One region of the Pantoea sp. SGAir0430 genome, then DNA from elsewhere that is predicted to be linked to it. Evidence: predicted binding sites of a transcription regulator. Region 1 holds the regulator's gene; each other region holds the start of a gene.
What was found. The regulator PurR, encoded in region 1, represses purine synthesis genes. The targets are predictions, from matches to a motif close to CANGCAAACGTTTGCNTG.
Positions count from the first base shown of each region.

Region 2: serA (phosphoglycerate dehydrogenase) is a predicted target of PurR. The motif match lies at 2,054-2,071, and genes of this name have one in related genera.
Region 3: rbsD (D-ribose pyranase) is a predicted target of PurR. The motif match lies at 1,902-1,919, and genes of this name have one in related genera.
Region 4: purL (phosphoribosylformylglycinamidine synthase) is a predicted target of PurR. The motif match lies at 1,468-1,485, and genes of this name have one in related genera.

Region 1 covers NZ_CP039427.1:1,227,121-1,230,757, reverse strand. Annotated here, with positions in the region: gene punC (purine nucleoside transporter PunC) at 1-250, opposite strand, end outside; gene punR (DNA-binding transcriptional activator PunR) at 360-1,271, shown strand; gene purR (HTH-type transcriptional repressor PurR) at 1,268-2,293, opposite strand; gene E7738_RS05880 (cytochrome bd-I oxidase subunit CydH) at 2,567-2,656, shown strand; gene E7738_RS05875 (C40 family peptidase) at 2,713-3,504, opposite strand.
Region 2 covers NZ_CP039427.1:3,839,468-3,843,104, reverse strand. Annotated here, with positions in the region: RNA gene ssrS (6S RNA) at 1-29, shown strand, start outside; gene E7738_RS17955 (5-formyltetrahydrofolate cyclo-ligase) at 100-705, shown strand; gene serA (phosphoglycerate dehydrogenase) at 736-1,974, opposite strand; gene rpiA (ribose-5-phosphate isomerase RpiA) at 2,254-2,913, opposite strand; gene E7738_RS17940 (LysR family transcriptional regulator ArgP) at 3,096-3,637, shown strand, end outside.
Region 3 covers NZ_CP039427.1:2,945,563-2,949,199, forward strand. Annotated here, with positions in the region: gene rbsA (ribose ABC transporter ATP-binding protein RbsA) at 1-1,461, opposite strand, end outside; gene rbsD (D-ribose pyranase) at 1,469-1,888, opposite strand; gene E7738_RS13960 (YgiW/YdeI family stress tolerance OB fold protein) at 2,061-2,456, opposite strand; gene qseB (quorum sensing response regulator transcription factor QseB) at 2,627-3,289, shown strand; gene qseC (quorum sensing histidine kinase QseC) at 3,286-3,637, shown strand, end outside.
Region 4 covers NZ_CP039427.1:62,614-66,250, forward strand. Annotated here, with positions in the region: gene mltF (membrane-bound lytic murein transglycosylase MltF) at 1-1,303, opposite strand, end outside; gene purL (phosphoribosylformylglycinamidine synthase) at 1,574-3,637, shown strand, end outside.

The DNA.
Region 1 (3,637 bases):
TCAGCGCAAACAGGCTCAGGCCCGCCAGCAGAATGGGTTTACGGCCGAAGCGGTCCGACAGCACGCCCCACAGCACCTGCGCACAGGCAAAGCCGCCCAGAAACAGGCTCAGGCTGGCGCTGATGGTGCCCGGTGCGGAAGCAAAGTCGCGCTGCATGGCGCCGAAGGCGGGTAAATACATATCGGTGGCCAGAAAGCCGAGCATGCTCAGCACGGCAAGGTAAGGCAGAAATCCTTTGGATGACAGCATGGTTTTTCTCACTCGGCAGGTTGAACGGCGGGGAGTGTAAAAGGGTGCAGCGGGCTTTGTGAAACGCTAATATTTGCAGGGTGCTGTTAAAATTTTTGATGGGAAAACTATGTGGTCGGAATATGCACTTGAGGTGGTGGACGCGGTAGCGCGCACCGGCAGTTTTAGCGCGGCGGCGCAGGAGCTGCACCGCGTGCCCTCTGCCATCAGCTATACCGTGCGCCAGCTGGAAGGCTGGCTGGCGGTACCGCTGTTTGAGCGGCAGCATCGCGAAGTGGTGCTGACGGCAGCAGGCGAGCATTTTGTGCGTGAAGGGCGTTCTGTTATCAAAAAAATGATGGCCACGCGCCGCCAGTGTCAGCAGCTGGCTAATGGCTGGCGCGGTCAGCTCAGTATCGCGGTAGATTGCATCGTCAAACCGCAGCGCACCCGCCAGCTGGTAAAGGATTTTTACCGCCATTTCCCCGATATGGAGCTGATCATCAGCTACGAAGTATTTAACGGCGTGTGGGACGCGCTGGCTGATGGTCGTGTCGATGTGGCGATTGGCGCCACCCAGGCCATTCCGGTCGGCGGCCGCTTCGCCTTTCAGGATATGGGCGCGCTCAACTGGCGCTGCGTGGTGAGTCCGCAGCATGCGCTGGCCCACAGTCCGCAGCTGGACGACGAAACCCTGCGCGCCTGGCCGTCGCTGGTGCTGGAAGATACGTCGCGCGCGCTGCCGCGCCGCATGACGTGGACGCTGGATAACCAGCGGCGGCTGGTGGTGCCGGAGTGGGAAACCGGGCTGGATTGCCTGCAGGCTGGATTGTGCGTGGGCATGGTGCCGGGGCACCTGGCGCGCCCGCTGCTGGACAGCGGCGCGCTGGTGGAGCTGGCGTTGCCGCAGCCGTTTCCGGACAGCCCGTGTTGCGTCAGCTGGTCTGAGCAGCGCGCGTCACCGGCGCTGGCGTGGTTACTGGAATATCTGGGCGATGCGGAGACGCTGAACCACGAGTGGCTCAGCGAGAAGGTGGCTTAACGGCGGTAATCGCGGAACGGGCCATCGGCCACGGAGCGGCGCTCAATCAGCGTGGGCTGCACTTCAATGGTCTGCGGCTCTTCGCGTTTGCTGGTGATGCGGTCCAGCAGCATCTCCAGTGCCTTTTCCCCCAGCTGCGCTTTCGGCTGGTGCACGGTTGTCAGCGCCGGGGTGAAGTAGCGCGCGTTGCGCACATTGTCATAGCCAATTACCGAAATATCCTGCGGCACGCGCAGTCCCATCTCGTCGGCCGCGCAAATCGCGCCCATCGCCATGATATCGCCGCCGCAGAACACCGCCGTCGGGCGCTGTTTCTGGTTCAGGATCTGCTGCATTGCCTGATAACCTGACTCCGGTTCGAAGTCACCCTGCACAATCCACTCGGGACGGACGCTGATGCCCGCTTCCTGCATCGCCTGCAGAAAACCCGCATGACGGCCGCCACCGGTGTTGCGCTCCATCTGGCCAGGGATAGCACCGATATCGCGATGGCCGCGCTCAATCAGGTATCGCCCGGCGAGGTAACCGCCGTGGAACGCATTGTCCTGCACGGTATCGGTAAAGTCCCCGCGCGATTCGCCCCAGTCCATGACCACCATCGGGATATTGCGGTTCTCTTCCAGCATCTGCAGCAGATCGTCGGGATATTCGGAGCACATGACCAGCAGGCCATCGACGCGCTTTTGCGCCATCATCGACAGATAGGCGCGCTGTTTTTGCAGATCGTTATGCGCGTTGCCGAGAATCAGCGTGTAACCACGCTCAAAGCAGTGATTCTCCACGGCTTCAATAATTTCGGCGAAGTAGGGCGCTTCGCTGGAGGTCGCCAGCAGGCCCAGCGTCTTGGTGTGATTCACCTTCAGGCTGCGGGCCACCGCGCTCGGTGAATAGTGCAGCGCTTTAATCGCTTCCCATACGGCGTTACGCGTCTCTTCCGCGACAAAACGCGTTTTGTTGATGACATGCGAAACCGTGGTGGTTGAGACCCCGGCGCGTTTCGCCACATCTTTAATGGTTGCCATGAAAATGGTACTCCTGGGCTTATCGCAACTTACTGATAAGTATATTGTTAAACGTTTGCGTCTGCTAATGGTTTTGCGCCCTGAATATCAGGGCTAATCTGCTTAATCGGGCAGGGAAACATCCTTCAGCAGGCTGTCAATGCAGCATGCGCTAAATCTGTTGCGCAACGAAAGGCGGCGATTCTAGCAAGCCGGGGCGGATAACACGAGATTTTTGCCCATCACTGTGCGAAAATTATTTAACCATGCAAACTGTGTGACTAAGGAGTTGTGATGAGTACCGATTTGAAACTGGCATTGACCACCACCGCCGCTGCTCTGCTGATGATTATTGCCTTTAGCTTTACCGCCATTCTGCATTAATAAAAAAGCCGGTGCTGCTGAACAGCCACCGGCTTTTTTGTTGCGCAACGCTGAGGTTAGCGCACGGTTTTCGGCGTCATCATACGGCGCGCGCCAACGTAATGCTTCTGCCAGTAATCCTCGCCCAGCGCGCTAATCTGAATGTCCTTACCGGTGCGCGGAGACTGAATGAATTTGCCATTGCCCAGATAAACCCCGACATGGTCGGCGGTGCCGCGGTTGTTGATGCGGAAGAACACCAGATCGCCTTTCTCCAGCATCTCACGCTTAATTGGTGCCGCATCGCGCAGGTGATACATCTCATTGGCGGTGCGGGGAAATTTAAACTTCACCAGGTCTTTGTAGGCGTACCACACTAAACCACTGCAGTCGAAACCGGTGTGCGGTGAGGTGCCTCCCCACTGATACGGTTTACCCAGCTGGCCCATCAGTTTCGTCATCGCGGTTTCGCGCGCTTTTTGATAGCGCAAGCGGTGGGCTTTGCTCATTTTAATGCCGCTCAGCTGCTGCACTTCATCATCAACGGCAACGTCACGCGATTTTTTCGCCAGCCGCTGATGACCATATTTTTTCGCACTGAGCTTAAGTGGGGATTTGCGCTGCGTGGTGTGCTGAAGTACCGTTTCGCTTTTCTGCTGTTTTTTCAGCCTGAACTTCTGTACCGACGTCAGGCGTGACTTTTTGCTGGTGGTTTTCACCGGGCGTCGTTTGCGACGCTCATCTTCACGCGCGTTCTTTTTCTCCGCTTTCTGCAAACTGGCATTAACCGGCGCATGCGGAGAAGCCGCCGCCACATTAAAGAACAGTTGGGCAAAAGCCAGTATGAAAAGCGTAATCAGTAAACGCATAGTCCGGTTACATGTTAAGCCGTCGGCAGGAAGCCAGACCGCGGTAAAGTTAGAAAAATCTGATCGACGATCAGCACCGGGGCAATTCTAATCCACTTTTTTTGCAAAAGGTAAGGTCTTTTTCCATTAATCT
Region 2 (3,637 bases), 1.5 Mb from region 1:
ACAGCCTGCGGCGGCATCTCGGAGATCTCCTCTTAGTTCCACCCTGTTATTCCCGGTGTGATAATGTGGCTATCAACAGCCTTATCAGCCGGGGACATCATGCCAGCACCTTCTCTTCTCGACCGTCAGGATATTCGTCAGCATGTGCGCCATCTGCGCCGCAATCTTACGCCTGAGCAACAGGTTGAGGCCGCCGATCTGCTGGCTGAACATGCCATCAATTTTGCCCCGCTGGCCAGCGCACAACGCATCGCGCTGTTTCTCTCCGTCGATGGCGAAATCAATACCCGACCGCTGATTGCCAAACTGTGGCAGCAAAAGAAGCAGGTCTTTCTGCCGGTGCTGCATCCGTTTGCGCCCGGTCACCTGCTTTTTTTGCGCTACACGCCAGAAACCCCGCTGCGACCTAACAAGCTGCGCATCCCTGAGCCGCCGCTGGATATTACGCAGCTGGCCACACTCGATCAGCTGGATGTGATGCTGGTACCGCTGGTGGCGTTTGACGCGCAGGGACAACGCTTAGGCATGGGCGGGGGTTTTTACGATCGCACGCTACAGCACTGGCAGCAGCATGGCTTTTTACCGCTGGGTATTGCGCACGACTGCCAGCGCGTGGATGCGTTGCCGGTGGCGGCCTGGGATGTGCCATTGCCGGCAATTCTGACGCCGTCAAAGCTGTGGCAGTGGGAAACGCTGGCGGGATAAAGACAGGGCGCCCAGCGGCGCCCTGCACTGTCAGTACAGCAGACGGGCGCGCATGGTGCCTGGAATCGCCTTCATCAGCTGCAGCGCTTTCTCCGCCACATCCTCTTCGGCATCAATATCGATAACCACATAGCCCATCACTGGCGAAGTTTGCAGATACTGAGCGGCAATGTTGATGCCCTGCTCGGCAAAGATCTGGTTGATGGCGGTCAGCACGCCCGGGCGGTTTTCATGGATGTGCAGCAGGCGGCTGGCGCTGGCAGCGTGCATCGGCAGCGAGACTTCCGGGAAGTTTACTGCGGAGAGCGTCGAGCCGTTGTCAGAGTACTTGGCCAGCTTGCCAGACACTTCCAGACCAATGTTCTCCTGCGCTTCCTGCGTTGATCCGCCGATGTGCGGCGTCAGGATCACGTTGTCGAATTCGCACAGCGGCGAGTTAAACGGATCGCTATTGGTTGCAGGTTCAACCGGGAAGACGTCGATGGCGGCACCAGCCAGGTGCTTGCTGGCCAGCGCATTACACAGCGCCGGGATGTCGATCACGGTGCCGCGCGCGGCGTTGATCAACAGCGCACCAGGCTTCATCAGCGCCAGCTCTTCGCTGCCAATCATGTTCTGCGTGGACGGCGTTTCCGGCACGTGCAGGCTGACCACATCACTCATGTTCAGCAGGTCAGAGAGATGGCGCACCTGGGTGGCATTGCCCAGCGGCAGCTTGTTTTCGATATCGTAGAAAAATACGTGCATACCGAGGCTTTCCGCCAGCACGCCGAGCTGCATCCCGATATGGCCGTAGCCAATGATCCCCAGCTTCTTACCACGCGCTTCGTACGAACCGGTGGCGATTTTATTCCAGATGCCGCGGTGTGCTTTGGCGTTGGCTTCCGGAATGCCGCGCAGCATCAGCAGCATTTCGCCGATTACCAGTTCCGCGACCGAACGGGTATTGGAGAACGGGGCGTTGAACACCGGCACGCCGCGTTTCGCTGCCGCGCTGAGATCAACCTGGTTAGTACCAATACAGAAGCAGCCCACCGCCACCAGCTTTTCAGCCGCCGCGAAGATCTCTTCAGTCAGTTGGGTACGGGAACGGATACCAATGAAGTGGGCATCGCGGATGGAGGACTTCAGCGTCTCAGCATCCAGTGCGCCTTTGTGAAACTCGATGTTGGTGTAACCTGCGGCGCGCAGATTATCCAGCGCACTCTGGTGAACGCCTTCCACCAGCAGGAACTTAATCTTGTCTTTTTCCAGTGATACCTTTGCCATTTCCCGACCCTATTCAGAATTCAACGAGGACTACCATAAGGTAGCCTTCTGTCAAAATATCAAAATTTTCCGGCGCGGCAATACAAACGATTGCCTGCACGCCAGCACGCGCCCACGTACAGACAACACAAATCCACACAAAATCGTGAGATGACGAGAGCGCAAAGTACGAACCTGCTGTTGATGAGTCATTTGTGACATAAGTCACCAAATTTCACTGCAGCAAGAAAAGATGTTTTGTGGATGGAAATAACCGGCGCTGGCAGCGCGCCGGTGAGATCAATTGGTGATGGTTTTCACGCCGTCCGGCGTACCAATCAGCGCGATATCCGCTCCGCGTGCGGCAAACAGCCCCACGGTGACGACGCCCGGCAGCGCATTGATGGTTTTTTCCAGCGCAATCGGGTCAAGGATGCGCAGATTATGTACGTCGAGAATAATGTTGCCGTTATCCGTAACCACGTGCTGACGATACTCCGGCAGGCCGCCCAGCTTCACCAGCTCCCGCGCCACATAAGCGCGCGCCATCGGAACCACCTCCACCGGAAGCGGGAAGTTGCCCAGCACATCGACCTGTTTGGACGCATCCGCGATGCAGATAAATTTCTGCGCCACCGCCGCGACAATTTTCTCGCGCGTCAGCGCTGCGCCACCGCCCTTGATCATCTGCATCTGTGGATTGATCTCATCAGCCCCGTCGACATACACCGACAGCGCATCCACGTTGTTGAGATCGAACACCGGAATGCCCAGCGATTTGAGCTTTTCGGTGGAGGCTTCCGAACTGGAAACCGCGCCCTCGATCTGATCCCTGATGGTACCAAGCGCGTCAATAAAATGCGCCGCCGTTGAACCGGTGCCTACGCCAACAATGGTGCCTGGCTGCACGTACTGCAGCGCTGCCCAACCTACCGCTTTTTTCAGTTCATCCTGGGTCATGGTATGTTTAAAACCTGTGCGACATCGAAGTGCGCGTAGTATAAAACAAGGCGCTGTCAAAAAGCGCGGCTGACCGACGTTGGATGTAAGCCTTTGGAAGCCAGCCCGCAAAAACGCGTCGGCCGCACAGCTTCGCCGTTTTATGGCATAGTAGTTTCCACCCTGAACGAGAGAGAACAACAATGAAACGCCCGGATTATCGAACGCTTCAGGCGCTGGATGCTGTGATTCGCGAACGCGGCTTTGAGCGTGCCGCCCAGAAGCTGTGCATCACGCAGTCTGCGGTGTCGCAGCGCATTAAACAGCTGGAAAATTTATTTGGTCAGCCGCTGCTGGTGCGAACCGTGCCGCCGCGCCCGACCGAGCAGGGACAAAAATTGCTGGCGCTGCTGCATCAGGTGGAGCTGCTGGAAGAGGAGTGGCTGGGCGATGATAACGGTGGCACCACGCCGCTGCTGCTGTCGCTGGCGGTGAACGCCGACAGTCTTGCTACTTGGCTGCTGCCGGCGCTGAAAGATGTGCTGGCCGACTCGCCGGTGCGCCTGAATCTGCAGGTGGAAGATGAAACCCGCACGCAGGAGCGTTTACGGCGCGGTGAAGTGGTCGGCGCGGTGAGTATCCAGCCGCAGCCGTTGCCAAGTTGCCTGGTGGATCAGCTGGGTGCGCTGGACTATCTGTTCTGCGCCTCGCCGGAGTTTGCCGCGCGCTATTTCCCCAATGGCGT
Region 3 (3,637 bases), 1.7 Mb from region 1:
CAGGGATTCCTGGGTAGCCTGCTCACGGGAAAATTCGCCACTCAGATGGCCTTCATGCATCACCAGAATGCGGTCGCTCATGCCCAGCACTTCCGGCATTTCCGACGACACCAGGATGATGCTCAGCCCTTCGGCTTTAAACTGGTTAATTAACTGATAGATCTCTTTTTTCGCCCCGACATCGACGCCGCGCGTCGGCTCGTCGAGGATCAGCACATCCGGGCGCGTCATCAGGCCACGCGCAATCGCCACTTTTTGCTGATTACCGCCGGACAGCAGACCGATCGGCTGCATCATTGACGGCGTTTTCACATTGAACAGGCGAATAAAATCGCCCACCGCCAGCTGCTCTTCGGCGTGCTTCAGGCCGCCATCGGCGCGGCTGAAGTAGCGCAGCGCGGTCAGCGACATGTTCTCTTTGACCGACATCCCGAGCACCAGCCCGTCACGCTTACGGTCTTCCGAGATATAGACGATGCCGTTGGCCAGGCCGTCCTGCGGCGAGCGGGTGACAATCTCGCGGCCGTTAAGCGTCACTTTGCCGTGCGTACGCGGCAGCGCGCCGTACAGCACCTTCATTAATTCGGTGCGGCCCGCGCCCATCAGACCGGAAATGCCCAGAATCTCGCTCTTACGCAGGGTAAAGCTGACATCTTCTACGCCCGGTCCGCTAACGTGCTCGACCCGCAGCCGCACCTCGCCCGGTGTCTGATCGAGATGCGGATACTGATCCTCAAGCTTGCGGCCAACCATCATTTCGATCAGGCCCTCTTCGCTCAGATCGTTTACCGCGCGCTCGGCAATAAACTGGCCGTCGCGGAACACGGTGACGTCATCGCAAATCTCAAAGATCTCTTTCATGCGGTGGGAGATATAAACAATGCCGCAGCCCTGCGCTTTCAGCTCATTGATGACGCGGAACAGCGACAGGGTTTCGGTATCGGTCAGCGCATCGGTCGGTTCATCCATAATGATGACCTGCGACTCGAAGCTGAGTACTTTGGCAATCTCTACCATTTGCTGGTCGCCAATCGACAGATCGCCCACCAGCTTGTGGCTGCTGAAGCGCAGATTGAGGCGCTTTAACAGCGCATCCGCCGCGGCATACATCTGTTTCCAGTCGATGCGGCCAAAGCGGTTAACGAATTCACGGCCGAGGAAAATATTCTCCGCGACGGTCAGCTGCGGGATCAGGTTCAGCTCCTGATGGATGATGCCGATGCCGGCTTCCTGAGACGCTTTCGGCCCGGAGAACGTCACTTCTTTGCCCAGCCAGTGCAGCGAACCGGCGTCCATACTGTAGATGCCGGTCAGCACCTTCATCATGGTGGATTTGCCCGCGCCGTTCTCTCCCACTAACGCCATCACGCGCCCGGGATAAACCGCCAGCGACGCGCCGTTGAGCGCCTTCACGCCGGGAAATGATTTTTCAATTCCCCTGAGTTGCAATAACGGTTGCATAGCGGCCTCAGAAAGTGACGCCCGCGCTCAGGATGACATTCGCATACGGAGAGCACTCTCCGCTGCGAATGACCGCCTGACTGCGCTGAGTGTGTTGTTTGAACTGTTCATGGCTGGTGTAACGAACGCTAATGACATTCCCCTGGTGCTGTTGCAAGGCTTCGAGCACGGCGATCAGCTGGCTGTGGAGTTGCGGATTGTGTTGTTGGATCTCTTCCGCTATCAGGGCGCTCTCAACCTGCATCTCCTGCGTGATGACCTCCACCACCTGTAAAAAATCGGGCGTACCGGGCGTAAGCGCCAGATCGATGCGCTGTGGACCGGCCGGGATCGGCAAGCCCGCATCGGCAATCGTCAGCGTATCGGTATGCCCGAGGCGGGCAATCACATGAGAGACTTCAGCGTTTAACAGGCGACCTTTTTTCATTTATTCCACTCCACAGCGAAACGTTTCGCTGTCTGGCAGTGTATTAAATGTACATGGCAACTCAATGACGGCATCACGGAAATGTGATCGCCATCGAAACGTTTCGCCTGGGCCGGGGAAAATTTGAGTTTGGCGGGATGGCGGAGCCCAGGACGTGGCTCCGCAGGGGAGGTTAGGGCAGTTTACGCACCTGTTTAACGTCCAGTTCAATCGAATTGAAATCCTTATCGAGTTCGCCGGTCAGCTCGACCTGATCCTTCGGCGTAATGGTCTGGCCGTTCCAGCGTTTGTGGTCGATCTCCACTTTCATGCTGCCGCTGCTGTCGCGGAACAGATAATCTTCATCGCCGATCTGCTTATCAAGCTGGCCGCGCACGGTGATCCAGCTGTCATCCTTCATCTCTTCGGCCTGTTTTACCGTCACCACACTGCTGTTATCGGCCTTAAAACCGCCGGCTTTAGCCTGAGCGGCTGGCGCGTTAGGGTCGACAAAGCCACCCTGCTGGGCGGCTAACACCGGGGTTGCCGCCAGGGCGATAATGGCGAACAGCGCTGCACTCTTTTTCATTTTTCACCTCATTTCCATGTCTGTGCGGATTACGGGAGCTATTTCACCACAGGGTTCTTAACAGGATCTTAAGGGAAAAAAAGAGGGAAAAAATAAGCTAAAACGGGCGAATGACGCTGTACAAGCACGCATCTGCTTCGTATAAACCCCCAGGTAACCGGGAGAAACGCATGCGCATTTTATTAATTGAAGACGATACGCTGATTGGCGATGGCCTGAAGGTCGGCCTGACCAAACTGGGTTTCAGCGTCGACTGGTTTGTCAGCGGCGAAGCCGGATTTCAGGCGCTCAACGCGGCGCCATGGGATGCCGTGGTGCTGGATCTGTCGCTGCCGCAACGTGACGGGCTGGACATCCTGCGCCAGTGGCGTGAGCAGGGCGCGGATGTCCCGGTGCTGATCCTCACCGCACGCGATGCGCTGGACCAGCGCGTGCAGGGCCTGCAGCTCGGTGCCGATGACTATCTGTGTAAGCCCTTTGCGCTGACGGAGGTGGCCGCGCGTCTGCAGGCGCTGATTCGTCGCCGTCACGGTCAGCTGCAGCCGGAGCTGCGTCACGGCAGGCTGGTGATGGCTCCCGGCAGCCACAGCGTGATGTTGGATGGCGAACCGCTCAGCCTGAAAAGCCGTGAGCTGGCGCTGCTGGAGCTGTTCCTGCGCAATCCCGGTCGCGTGCTGACGCGCGCGCAGCTGGAGGAGAAACTGTACAGCTGGGACGACGACGTCTCCAGTAACGCGGTCGAAGTGCACATCCACCATCTGCGTAAAAAGCTCGGCAGTCAGTTCATCCGCACCGTGCACGGTATTGGATACACGCTGGGAGCGGCAGAATGAGTCTGTTCCTGCGGCTGGCCATCGGCTTTCTGCTGTTAATTATTCTGTGTGGTGCCAGTGCCACCTTTAGCGCATGGCAGCAGACGCGCGACACCGTTAATGAGCTGTTTGATACCCAGCAGATGCTGTTCGCCAAACGCCTGCTGGCGCTGGATGCCAGTCGCCTGCAGGCCGCCTCGCTGCCAAAAACCAAAGCGATTTTGCGCCACCATCGCGGCGATCAGGATGACGACGCGCTGGCCTTTGCGCTGTTCAGCGCCGACGGCAAACCGCTGCTGAACGACGGCGAAAACGGCCGCGATTTGCAGTTTACAGCGGATCGTGACGGCTTCCACGATGGTCGCCTGC
Region 4 (3,637 bases), 1.2 Mb from region 1:
CGTGGCCGCGCGCATAGCCATAAGTGGTCTGCGCGTAATAGCGCTTCTGGCTCAGCATCGGCAGGCGCAGCTTAACGTCGGCCCAGCTGTCCGGATTGCCACCCTGTTTGAGGGTCAGCCGGCGTGCATCCAGCATATGCGCGTAACCCATGTTGTAGGCCGCCAGCGCAAACCAGATGCGTTCATCTTCCGGAATGGTCTCCGGCACTTTTTCCATCATGCGCCGCAGGTATTCGCTGCCACCGCGAATGCTCTGTTCCGGATCGAGACGATCGTTCACGTCGAGGCTGTCAGCGGTATTGCGCGTCAGCATCATCATGCCGCGCACGCCGGTGGGCGAGGTCGCCTGCGGATTCCAGTGCGACTCCTGATAGGAAATCGCCGCCAGCAGGCGCCAGTCGATACTGGACGCGTACTTCTCAAACAGCGGCTTGATATCCGGCAGCGTGTTATCAATTGCGCGCAGGAAGGTGCGGGTATCGACATAATCAAAGGTGCCGACGTGGCCGAGATACTTCTCTTCCAGCCGCGCCATGGTGCCTTCTTCCCCCATCTGACTGTAGAAGTCGAGCATGGCGGCGTTCAGGCTATCGTCATCGTTACGCGGCAGATACCAGGTCACCGGCTCTTCATCGGTAATATCAAACGCCACCGCCAGCTGTGGATGGATACGCTGCAGCAGGCCGATGGTCACCGAATCTCCCACGGTATAGTCGAGCTTGCCGTCGGCAACCGCTTCCAGCAGCGCTTTCTGGCCCATATCGGTGGAAATGGCCCAGTCGAGATCGGGATAGCTGTCCGCTTTGGCGGAACGTAACGTTGACAGATAGGCTGAACCGGACTGCACAATCAGCCGGCCTTTCAGATCACCAAGGTTTTTGGGCCGCGGCTTGTCGATGCGATACACCAGCTGCTGCGACACGGAATAGTAGCTCGGGCCACTCTGATAACGGCTGAGGCGCTCGCTGTTGTAGATCAGCCCGGCGGCCAGCAGGTCGGCTTTGCCGTCGTCGAGATCGTCAAACAGGTCGCCGAGGTTGGGCCGCACCGTGACTTCCAGCTTCACGCCAAGATAATCGGCGAAGCGCTTCGCCAGCTCGTAGTCCATACCGGCTGGTGCATTATTGATGGTGTAGTAAGTCAGCGGCGAGTTGACGGTACTGATGCGCAACACTCCCCGCGATTTGATCTGTGATAACGCGTCTTTTCCGCCCCCGTACCAGGGGATGGACGGCCACAGCGCCAGCGCAAGCAGCACGGTGATCAGACCGATAAACAGATAATTTAATTTCAGGCGTTTCAAATAGTTGTCTCGTAATGGCTCACAGGCCTCTGTCTTTTAAAGGCAGTATTTATGTTGTTTTGCACTCCCAGAGCGTGGGGCATTTTGCGCAACAAAGCGTAACAGGGCAACTTATATAGCAAGATTTGCGCAAAATTCAGGCAAATCCTGAGGCTCAGTTTTTCTGCGCAAACGGTTTCGTAACCCGTGCCATTTCTCTATAATACCGCCCGTTTTCCCTGTTGCGCCCCATGAAGCGTCGCCCGGCGCTTCGAAGACGAGAGATCTTTAATGATGGAAATTCTGCGTGGTTCGCCCGCTCTGTCGGCATTTCGTGTAAACAAACTGCTGACCCGCTTTCAGGACGCTCATCTGCCGGTGAGTGATATTTACGCCGAGTACGTCCATTTCGCCGATGTCAGCGCACCGCTCAGCGCGGAACAGCAAGCCCGCCTGCAGCGTCTGCTGAAATACGGTCCTTCTCTCGCCGAACATGCGCCACAAGGGCGTCTGTTGCTGGTGACGCCGCGTCCCGGCACCATTTCTCCCTGGTCATCGAAAGCCACCGATATCGCCCACAACTGCGACCTGCCACAGGTATTGCGCCTGGAGCGCGGTCTGGCCTTCTATGTACAGGCACCGCAGCTGACTGACGCGCAGTGGCAGCAGCTGGCCAGCCTGCTGCACGACCGCATGATGGAAACCGTGTTCACGGAGCTCAGCGCGGCAGAACAGCTGTTCGCGCATCATGAGCCGCAGCCGCTGAAAAGCGTAGACGTGCTGGGCGGAGGGCGCGAGGCGCTGGAACAGGCTAACCGCACGCTCGGCCTGGCGCTGGCCGATGACGAAATTGATTACCTGCTCGATGCCTTCACCAGACTGGGCCGCAATCCGAACGACATCGAGCTCTATATGTTCGCTCAGGCAAACTCCGAGCACTGTCGTCACAAGATTTTTAACGCCGACTGGATTATCGACGGCGAAAAACAGCCAAAGTCGCTGTTTAAAATGATTAAAAACACTTTTGAGCAGCATCCGGAACACGTCCTGTCGGCGTATAAAGACAATGCCGCGGTGATGGAAGGCTCCGAGGTCGGGCGTTTCTACGCGGATGCGCAGCAGGGCGAATACGAGTTCCATCAGGAAGCCGCGCATATCCTGATGAAGGTGGAAACCCACAACCACCCGACGGCCATTTCGCCATGGCCAGGTGCCGCCACCGGTTCCGGCGGGGAAATCCGTGACGAAGGCGCCACCGGACGCGGCGCGAAGCCGAAAGCGGGTCTGGTCGGCTTCTCGGTTTCCAACCTGCGTATTCCCGGCTTTGAACAGCCGTGGGAAGAGGATTTCGGCAAGCCGGATCGCATTGTTACCGCGCTGGATATCATGACCGAAGGCCCGTTAGGCGGCGCCGCGTTTAACAACGAATTTGGTCGCCCGGCGCTGAACGGCTATTTCCGTACTTATGAAGAGCAGGTCAACAGCCACAACGGCGTTGAGCTGCGCGGCTATCACAAGCCGATCATGCTGGCCGGCGGCATTGGTAACATCCGCGCCGATCACGTGCAGAAGGGTGAGATCGTGGTTGGCGCGAAGCTGATCGTGCTGGGCGGTCCGGCGATGAATATCGGCCTTGGCGGCGGTGCGGCGTCTTCTATGGCGTCCGGCCAGTCGGATGCCGATCTCGACTTCGCCTCGGTGCAGCGTGACAACCCGGAGATGGAGCGTCGCTGTCAGGAAGTGATTGACCGCTGCTGGCAGCTGGGCGAAGCCAACCCGATTCTGTTTATTCACGACGTCGGTGCCGGTGGCCTGTCTAACGCCATGCCGGAGCTGGTGAGCGACGGTGGCCGCGGTGGCAACTTCAACCTGCGCGACATCCTCAGCGATGAACCAGGCATGAGCCCGCTGGAAGTGTGGTGTAACGAGTCGCAGGAGCGTTATGTGCTGGCGGTTGCGCCGGACAAACTGGCGCTGTTCGATGAACTGTGCCAGCGCGAACGTGCGCCGTACGCGGTGATTGGTGAAGCGACCGAAGAGCAGCACCTGAACCTTGCCGACAGCCATTTCGATAACAAACCGATCGACATGCCGCTCGACGTGCTGCTGGGTAAAACGCCAAAAATGACGCGCGACGTGGCCAGCCAGCAGGCGAAAGGTGATGCGCTGGTGCGGGACGGCATTACCATTGCCGATGCGGTAAACCGCGTGCTGCACCTGCCAACCGTGGCGGAAAAAACCTTCCTGGTGACCATCGGTGACCGCAGCGTAACCGGCATGGTGGCGCGCGATCAGATGGTCGGGCCGTGGCAGATCCCGGTGGCGAACTGCGCCGTGACCACTGCCAGCCTTGAC